DNA from 4 places in the Ralstonia sp. 25C genome. Region 2 is predicted to be linked to each of the others. Evidence: predicted binding sites of a transcription regulator. Region 2 holds the regulator's gene; each other region holds the start of a gene.
The links. The regulator FNR, encoded in region 2, switches genes on or off when oxygen is low (the NO sensors DNR and NnrR bind a similar motif). The targets are predictions, from matches to a motif close to TTGATNNNNATCAA.

Region 1 (2,198 bases), 1.5 Mb from region 2:
GCCGATGTAGACATAGCCCTCGGCGACGAGGCGCTCGACCGTCATGGCGAGCAGGTCGAGCTTTTCATCGGCAGTGGGCAACGCGAGTAGATCGATCCGGCGCTGCGGCTTGAAGAGGTGTGGCAGGTGCGCATAGCTGTAGACGGACAGGCGATCCGGCGCCATCTCTAGCACGCGGTCCAGCGTGGTGTTGAAGGTCTCGGTGCGCTGATGCGGCAGACCGTAGATCAAATCAAAGCTGATCGACTCGAAGCCCAGGCGGCGCGCAGTGTCGACCACGCGACGCGTCTCTTCCACGCTCTGCATGCGGTGGACAGCGCGCTGCACGTCTTCGTCAAAGTCCTGGATGCCGAGGCTCGCGCGGTTGAAACCGATCTCGGCCAGCACGGCGAGCGTGACGTCGTCGGCGTGGCGCGGGTCGAGTTCGACGGAAATTTCCGCATCGCTAGTCAAATCGAAATGCGCGCGCGTGGCGGCCATGACGGCGCGCATCTCATCATGGGCGAGGAACGTGGGTGTGCCGCCGCCCCAGTGCAATTGCTTGACGCGCCGCAGCGGGCCAATGTGCTCGGCCACCAGGGCCATCTCGCGCGCCAGCGTCTGCACGTACCGTGCGCTGCGCGCGTGATCTTTCGTGATGACCTTGTTGCAGCCGCAGTAGTAGCAAAGGTTCGCGCAGAACGGCAGATGCATGTACAGCGACAGCGGCGCATGCAGTGCGGGCGCGATCGCCGCACGCCGGTGCAACGCGTCGAGGTAGTCGGCGTTGTCAAAGCCGTTGTGGAAACGGTCTGCTGTGGGGTACGAGGTGTAGCGCGGGCCGTGCGTATCAAAACGCTGGGCAAGGTCACGCACTTGCGGCGCAGACCAGCGAAAAGCCGCGTCGTTTGCGGCAGACGGAGCGTCAGCCGGCTTGGCAAACGGAAACATGGGTGCGAGCGGTATGGGGGCGATGTTTCATCGTAAAACGCCCCCCTGGGCGTCGCGTTGATATGCGTCAACGTTGGTCAACGCGCTAGCGGATGCGCCACCCGCGCTGCTACGTCGCCACCGGCTTCTTGGCGGCCAGCAGCCCCTTCAGCGCACCGAGCCGGTCCTTGGGCGACATGGCGGGCATGGTGTCTTCAGGCGTGGGGCCCGCATCGTCGCCCAGCTTCATCTCCGCGATGTAGCGCGAGGGCTCGCACACCACCGTCTCCCGCGCGCGCTTGCGCTTCTTGCACCAGCTGATATGCAGGCTACGTTGGGCGCGTGTGATGCCCACATACATCAACCGGCGCTCTTCCTCGATCTTCTCGTCGGTCAGGTCATCGTCTTCACGGCAGTGCGGGAGGATGCCCTCCTCCACGCCCACCAGGAACACGTGCGGGTACTCCAGCCCTTTGCTCGCATGCAGCGTAGACAGGCGCACCGCATCCGGGTCCTCTTCCCTGCCTTCGAGCATGCTGATCAGCGCGATGGTCTGCGTGAGTTCGAGCAAGTTCTTGCCTTCGTCCATCAAACCATCGGCATTGTCGAAACCGGTGGCCGCATTGTCGTCACCTTCGCTGTCCTGTTTCTCGGGCTTGGTGCCCTTGCGCTTGAGCCAGTCGACAAACTCCAGCACGTTGGTCCACTTGTTCTGGGCCTGGCGCTCGTCGTAGGTGTCGTACAGGTAGGCCTCGTAGTGGATGCCTTCCATCATCTCGTCGAGCAGCGTGGCGGCGGGTTCCTTTGCAGCGCGGTCCGACAGCCGCACGATGAATTCGCAGAACACCCGCAGCGGCTCCAACTGGCGCGGCGCGAGCTGCGCTTCAATGCCGCCCATCATCGCCGCCTCGAACAGCGACACCTTCGCCTGCCCCGCGAACGAACCCAGCACTTCCAGCGTCGCATTGCCCACCCCGCGCTTGGGCGTGGTGATGGCGCGGATGAACGCGGGGTCGTCATCGGCATTGGCAATCAGGCGCAGGTACGCGCACAAGTCCTTGATCTCCGCCTTGTCGAAAAAGCTCTGCCCGCCCGAGAGCACATACGGAATGCGCTCGCGGCGCAGGATCTGCTCGAACAGCCGCGCCTGGAAATTGCCGCGATACAGGATCGCGTAATCCCGGAACTGCGCGCGGCGCTCGAACTTGTGCGCGGAGAGCTTGAAGACCACGCTTTCGGCTTCGTGCTCTTCATCATTGGCGCTGGTGACGTTGATGGCGTCGCCCATG
Region 2 (2,198 bases):
GGCTGCGCGCCCAAGCGACCTCCCAGCCGGGCGGCCAAACCGGACACGCCTCCCGCCAAGCGACCCAGCACTCGCTCCACCATCGGGGCGCGCCAGGCATCCCCCGTTGTTCGCAAGAGCAGCAAAAGCCCGTACGCCAGCAGCAGCGAGCTGGCCAGTGCAAACAGCCCGCGTTGGATGGGCAGCCACTGCTGACGCCAAACCGTCGCGCCCAGCGCACCCATGGCAGCGCCCAACAACGCATACGTGGTCAACCGCCCTGCGTGCATGACCACCTGCTCAAACCACAGCCGGCGGCGCGACACGATACGCACCGGCGCAGCGCCCCGCTCTGCGGCAAGCGCAACGCCGCTGCACATCGCCAAACAATGCACCCCCCCAAGCAGCGCGATCAGAAAAACGCTCAACAGCGCAGCCGCACTCATCTTTTTGATGCTCTTTTGATATGGACCAAAGTTATGGTTTTACGCGCGGGAATCAACTGGGTTTTCCGCGATTCACGCCATCGGAAACATCCGATAGCAGCAAGGTCGTCGCTATAATACGGCCCAGTTGCACCATAAGAATTTCTCATTTCACCCGCTCGAAATTCACGCCCCCGCCTGTGCTCACACGAATCGCACTCTCCGACCAAGCCTCGCGCTGCTCCACCTGCGTACTGGGGCAAATCTGCCTGCCTGTGGGCATGAATTCGGATGACGTGCGCAAAATGGATGAGCTGGTGACCGAGCGCATCCGCATCAAGAAAGGGCAAACGCTGTATGCACTGGGCGATCCGCTCGAGGGCGTGTACGGCATTCGGTTTGGCACACTCAAAACACATCTGACGCTGGAAGACGGCCGCCACCAGATCACCGGTTTTCACCTGCCGGGCGAGATTGTCGGGTTGGATGGTATTGGCGATATGCGGCATGTGTCGGATGCCACGGCGCTGGAAGACACCGAAGTCTGCGTGGTGCGCTATGACGAATTGCAGCAGCTTTCGCGTCGGCTGCCGTCGCTGCAGCATCAGTTTCTGCGGATCATGAGCAAGGAGATTTCGCAGGACCACCAGATGCTGCTGACGCTCGGCTCGATGCGCGCCGAGGAACGCCTGGCCGCGTTTCTGCTGAACCTGTCCAAGCGTTCGGCGCAGCGTGGGTACTCGTCCACCGAATTCGTGCTGCGTATGAGCCGTGAAGAACTCGGCAGCTACCTGGGCCTGAAGCTGGAAACCGTGAGCCGTCTGTTTTCGCGCTTTGCGGAGGCGGGCCTGATCCAGATCCGCCAGCGCCACGTCAAGCTGATCGACATGGCGGGCCTGCGCCAAGTGATGAGCGGTCAGGCCACCTGAACCCGCCTTCCCCACTAAACCCGCCTCCGGCAGCCGCTCAAATGAGCGGATGCTCATGCGCTTCGAGTTTGCCGATACCCGGCGACACATACAGCGTGAGCGCGCTCGACAAGCCGCACAACAGCCAGAACACAAAGAAAGACACCGTGTAGACCGCATCGGCCGACACGGTGATCTGCTCGCCGAAAAAGCGCAGGTCTGCGGGATCGACCACCGCAAAAACGACCAGCTCGGCCAGCGCGGCACACAAAAACGCCGGCCACAGGATCCACATCAGGATGCGGCGTTTCATCGGACCTCCGCGTGGGCGGCATCGGCGGAACGCGAAGCCGATACGGCGGCGGTCTTTTCGATCACCAACCCGCGTCGCACAACGTTGTCCTGGATGACCGGGTCGGGATGCGACACGGCCAGCCAGATGGTGACGCCGCATCCAATCATGGCGACGAAGGGGCCGGCCATCAGCAGCCACGGCCAAGGCTCACGCCACCACGGTCGGGCTTGGGCGGAAGTTTGCGTTGCGTGCATCTGTGCCTCCTGTTGGGGATACCGCTGAATACCGCGTTAGCGCGGCACGATGAAGCTGGACGGTTCGCGCAGCACCAAGCTGTCACGATCGCTATCTGCTTGGATGACGAAACGGATCTTGTGCGAGCCGGGCGGTATGTCATCGGCCGGACGGCGCACGAGAACAGGCAGCAACCGGTTGGCTGCGGGGGCCAGTTCGAGCGTGGTCGATTCACCGCTGCCACCGAGCACTTGCAGCGCCGGCAAGCCTTCTGCCGTGACCGTCACGCGCACGGGGCGCTCGGACGCATTCATCAGTTGCAGGCGGTAAACGTTTTCGATTTTGTCGCCATCCACT
Region 3 (2,198 bases), 850 kb from region 2:
TCCCGCCCGCCGCTCCATGCCACCAGCAGCCGTTGCGCCACCTCCGTAAACCGCCCGGCGTAGGGCACCACCAGCACGGGCCGCCCAGATTCGAGAATCAGCGTTTCGACAAAATCGGCTGCAACAAAGCCAGTCTGGTCATCCGGGTTGCGCTGGCCGACGATCAGCAGATCGGCCTCACGCGCCTCGCGCAGCACGAGTGCAAGCGGATCGCCCTCTACAGCACGCCATTCCGCTTGCTCACCCAACGCTGCCGTGGCGTCACGAAAGTTCGCGTGCACGACATCCCGCACGCGGTCGCGGCGGTGGCGGTCTTCCTCCAGGTATCGCGCTGCGCCTTCCATCATGTAGAACCAACTGGGGCTCGGCATAAAGCTGGCATACACGCCGATCAACCGGGCGTGGTGTGCGCGGGCGTACTGCATGGCTAGGTGCAGGCGGTGCACGGCGCCTTCGCTGGCATCCAGATGCACCATCACGCTGGCATAAGTCATGTCCACTCCTTAGCGTTTAGGCAATCACGACGTTGGAGAGCGGCTGCGTTGCCTCGTGCTCGGTTTGCGCCTCAACGGCACGCACCAGCAGCACCGGCAACCGGCTCTGCCGCACCACGGCCTCGGCCACGCTGCCCAGCAGCATTCGCCGGAACCCGCGCCGGCCGTGGGTACCGAGCACGATGGCCTTGGCATCCACATCGTGGGCCGCCTGTTCAATGGCGTAGCCCATGTCGAACGTGCCGATGGGGTCGTCCACCACCATCGTCTTGACGCGCACCCCAGCCTTTTCGGCTTTGGCGCGGCCGGCGACCACAATCTGCTTGCCTTGGTCGATGAGCGCTTCGGTAAAACCGCGCACGTCGATATAGCCGACGTCGTACTTGAGGTAGCTGTTGTCAATGACGTGAGCGATGACCAGTTCTGCATCGAGCTTGCGCGCAAGCTCGATGGCCTGGTCGAGGGCGCGATCGGCGGTTTCGCTGCCATCCAACGCCACCAGGATCCTGTCGTACATGGTGAGCCTCCATATCAACCGGGCCGCGCGCGGGGGTCAGCTTGCGGGCCTCAGTTTGTCTGCTTCCATGTTGGATCAACTGCGCGGTGGCCCCTTGATTTACATCAGCGTTTGCCCCGGCGCCGGGGTGTGGTGCTCGCTTGATCTGCCTCAATGGGCAAGATGCGACGCCCGCTAGACTCATCCGCCTATTTGCCGCGACGCCCGCTCCAGGAAAAGCCGCGTCGCAGGGGCCTCACACCTTGTGCGGGATCAACACCCGATAGTGCCCCGTCCTTATAGTGAAAACGAATGTGCAACGGAGTCCAGCATGAGGGTTGACGAGATTTGCTCGCGCCGCATCGTCCACGTTTCGGCGTCGACGACGCTGCAGACAGCCGCCCGGATGATGCGGGACCAGGGTCTGCGTGCGCTGTTCGTGACCGAGCAAACGGCCACCGGCACGCGCGTAGCGGGCATCGTCACCGACCGCGACATGGTGGTCCACGGTATCGCCGACCACGACGATTGCTCCCGCGCCACGGTGGCGCAGGCCATGACGCGCGGCGTGCTGACCATCCAGGGCCATGCCGTGATCAGCGAGGCGCTGCGCACGATGATGGGCCATGGCTTGCACCGGCTGGCGGTGATCGACGCGCAGCAACGGCTGATCGGCATGCTCACGCTGGATGACACCATCCGCGCGATGGGCGGCGAATGGACGCTGCTCGCCGGCATCCTGGGCCGCGACCGCTGTGCCGAACCGGCTTCAAGCACACCGTCGCAGCTGACGGTCTAGCGCGTCTTCTTTTTCACGACGAGGAGCACATCATGCTGCCCAATGTTGGAACCCCCGATCGCGTGGTCCGCATCCTGATCGGCATCGCCATGATTCTGCTGGCGGCGTTCGGCAAGGTGCCGGCGTGGGTTGGCTGGCTTGGACTGGTGCCGCTGGTGACGGGCGCGATTCGCATCTGCCCGCTCTATTGGGTGCTGGGCATCGGCCGGGATTGATCACCCCGAAACCAGAAAGCCGGCCCAACCCAGGGCCACCATGGTCAGCAGGCCGATGGCAACACGGGTTGCATAGCCCTTGCCGCCGCTGAGTGCCACCACCAGCTTGGCCAGCGTATTGACCGTCAGGGCCAGCATGATCAGCAGGCTGGCCGTCGGGGGCGCAAGGGTGCCATTGGTCGTCTGCGCGGCAA
Region 4 (2,198 bases), on a different replicon from region 2:
TTTGACGCGATGACGGAGCCGCGCGTGTACCGGCAAGGCATGACGGAAGAACAGGCCTTGGCCGCGCTGGCTGAGCGCAGCGGCAGCTATTTCGACCCGCAGGTGGTGGATGCGTTCTTGCGCGATATGCCGGGCGTGCGGCGCATGCACGCGGTCGCGGGAGAGCTGCTCGCACAGCACGGTGATGTGGCGGCGGTCAGCCAGTTCTACGGTAACGAACAGCCGTCATGGACCTTCTTTGATCACGTGCGTGGCGTCGGCTGACACACGCCGCCACGTTTTCCGCGGCTAGGTCAGCGGCGGTGGTGGCGCACCGCGATAGAGCGCGAAGTCGTGCGTCTTGTCCTGTGCATCGACGCGGATCGGGTCCACGTCATCGTAGAAGAACGCCCACGGTGCCGTGCACTGCAGGTCGAATCCCGTATCCGCCAACTTGCCCGTCGCCGGTTCGGCTACGTGCGCCGCAACCTGGGTGCGTAACCACTGGCTGAGTTGCTGGCGGATGTCTTCTCGCTTCGGGTGGTTCAGGCGGCAGTAGGTGCGCGCCTCGCGTGCAGCCATGTGCAGTGTCAGGGTGCAGCGCGTGGGGTTGCCATGCGCGCCGGCAGAAGTCCATTCCGCCAGGATGTTGCAGCCACCGCAAGCGCTGCGCGTGGCGCGCACCAGCGCGGACCGCGGCAAGGCGGCGCTGGCCGTCTGTTCCAGTTCCCACAGCGTGGCATCCACCACCTCATCGGGCTGCCGCTCCAGCATGGTGCTCCCCCCTTTCTTTCTCGCGCACTGATGTGGGTGAGCCTACGCCTGCCGCCGCAGGCGAGGCTGATGTCGATCAAGGGTCGGTTTGGCTGGCGCGTCATGTCTGGAATATGAAACGTTCTAGAGGCGTTGCTCTCTTGCTGGCTTGAGGTGCGTCAAGTTGGGCGGCGTGCGGGTGGCATCTAATCAATGTGACTCCACGCAATCGTTTAACACCGCCCCCCCGCCCATGCGCGCTGCCCCCGTGCTGTCTTCCTCTGCTGCTGAACAGATCGACCCGCCGTTTCATGCCGCGCTAGCGCGCGCCACGGGTTCGCTGTCGTTTGTGTCGATGCAACTGGCATGGCTGGATTGGGCGCTGCATCTTGCGGTATCGCCGGGCAAGCGGCTGGACCTGTTCCGCCTGGCGCTGACGCAAGCGGAGCAGCTCGCCCGCTATGCGCGCGGCTGCATGGCCGCCGGACCGCAGCAGCCCTGCCTGTGTGTGCTGCCGCCCGCGTACGACCGGCGCTTTGCCGCAGACGAATGGCGCCTGTGGCCGTTCAATGTGCTGCACCAATCCTTTCTGCTGACCGAGCAATGGTGGGACGCCGCCACGCATGGCGTGTGGGGCGTCGCCAAACACCACGAAGACGTGGTGGCCTTTGCTGCGCGCCAGTGGCTCGACATGCTGTCACCCGGCAACCAGTTGGCGACCAACCCGGTCGTATTGCGCCAGACGTTTGAGCAGCGCGGCCGCAACCTCGTGCACGGCGCACTCAACGCGCTGGACGATGCGGAGCGCGCGATGAGCGGCGCCGCGGCTGCCGGCACCGAAGGCTACGTGGTGGGCGAGAACGTGGCCGTGACCCCCGGCAAGGTGGTGCTGCGCAACCGGCTGATCGAGTTGATCCAGTACGCGCCCGCCACACCCAAGGTGCAGGCCGAGCCGATCCTGATCGTGCCGGCCTGGATCATGAAGTACTACATCCTCGACCTGTCTGCGCAGAACTCGCTGATCCGCTATCTGGTGGAGCAGGGCCACACCGTGTTCTGCATCTCGTGGAAGAACCCCGACGAGGCCGACCGCGACCTCGACATGGACGACTACCTCCAGCTCGGTGTGTTCGACGCGCTCGCCGCCGTGAATGCCATCGTGCCCGGCCGGCGCGTGCACGCCACCGGCTACTGCCTGGGTGGCACGCTGCTGGCCATTGCGGCCGCCGCCATGGCGCGCGATGGCGATAGCCGGCTCGCATCAATGACGCTCTTCGCGGCGCAGACCGACTTTTGCGAGCCGGGTGAACTCGGCCTCTTCATCGACGAGGCCCAGGTCAGCCTGCTGGAAGCACAGATGGCACAGACCGGCTACCTGCGGGCCAGCCAGATGGCGGGCGCTTTCCAGATGCTGCGGTCGTATGACCTGCTGTGGTCACGCATCGTGGGCGAATACCTGCTGGGCG

Region 1: the regulator FNR is predicted to act here: its motif matches at 988-1,001, upstream of hemN (oxygen-independent coproporphyrinogen III oxidase).
Region 3: the regulator FNR is predicted to act here: its motif matches at 1,106-1,119, upstream of ACS7SF_RS16690 (universal stress protein).
Region 4: the regulator FNR is predicted to act here: its motif matches at 902-915, upstream of ACS7SF_RS21535 (PHA/PHB synthase family protein).

The regions. Positions count from the first base shown of each region.
Region 1 is NZ_CP196737.1:1,863,265-1,865,462, forward strand. It holds gene hemN (oxygen-independent coproporphyrinogen III oxidase) at 1-930, opposite strand, end outside; gene ACS7SF_RS08680 (UvrD-helicase domain-containing protein) at 1,040-2,198, opposite strand, start outside.
Region 2 is NZ_CP196737.1:409,080-411,277, forward strand. It holds gene ACS7SF_RS01830 (sulfite exporter TauE/SafE family protein) at 1-425, opposite strand, end outside; gene fnr (fumarate/nitrate reduction transcriptional regulator Fnr) at 659-1,333, shown strand; gene ACS7SF_RS01840 (hypothetical protein) at 1,371-1,625, opposite strand; gene ACS7SF_RS01845 (FixH family protein) at 1,622-1,861, opposite strand; gene ccoG (cytochrome c oxidase accessory protein CcoG) at 1,898-2,198, opposite strand, start outside.
Region 3 is NZ_CP196737.1:3,551,024-3,553,221, reverse strand. It holds gene ACS7SF_RS16695 (universal stress protein) at 1-494, opposite strand, end outside; gene ACS7SF_RS16690 (universal stress protein) at 511-1,011, opposite strand; gene ACS7SF_RS16685 (CBS domain-containing protein) at 1,322-1,789, shown strand; gene ACS7SF_RS16680 (YgaP family membrane protein) at 1,822-2,004, shown strand; gene ACS7SF_RS16675 (MgtC/SapB family protein) at 2,005-2,198, opposite strand, start outside.
Region 4 is NZ_CP196738.1:682,816-685,013, reverse strand. It holds gene ACS7SF_RS21545 (HD-GYP domain-containing protein) at 1-264, shown strand, start outside; gene ACS7SF_RS21540 (hypothetical protein) at 289-753, opposite strand; gene ACS7SF_RS21535 (PHA/PHB synthase family protein) at 986-2,198, shown strand, end outside.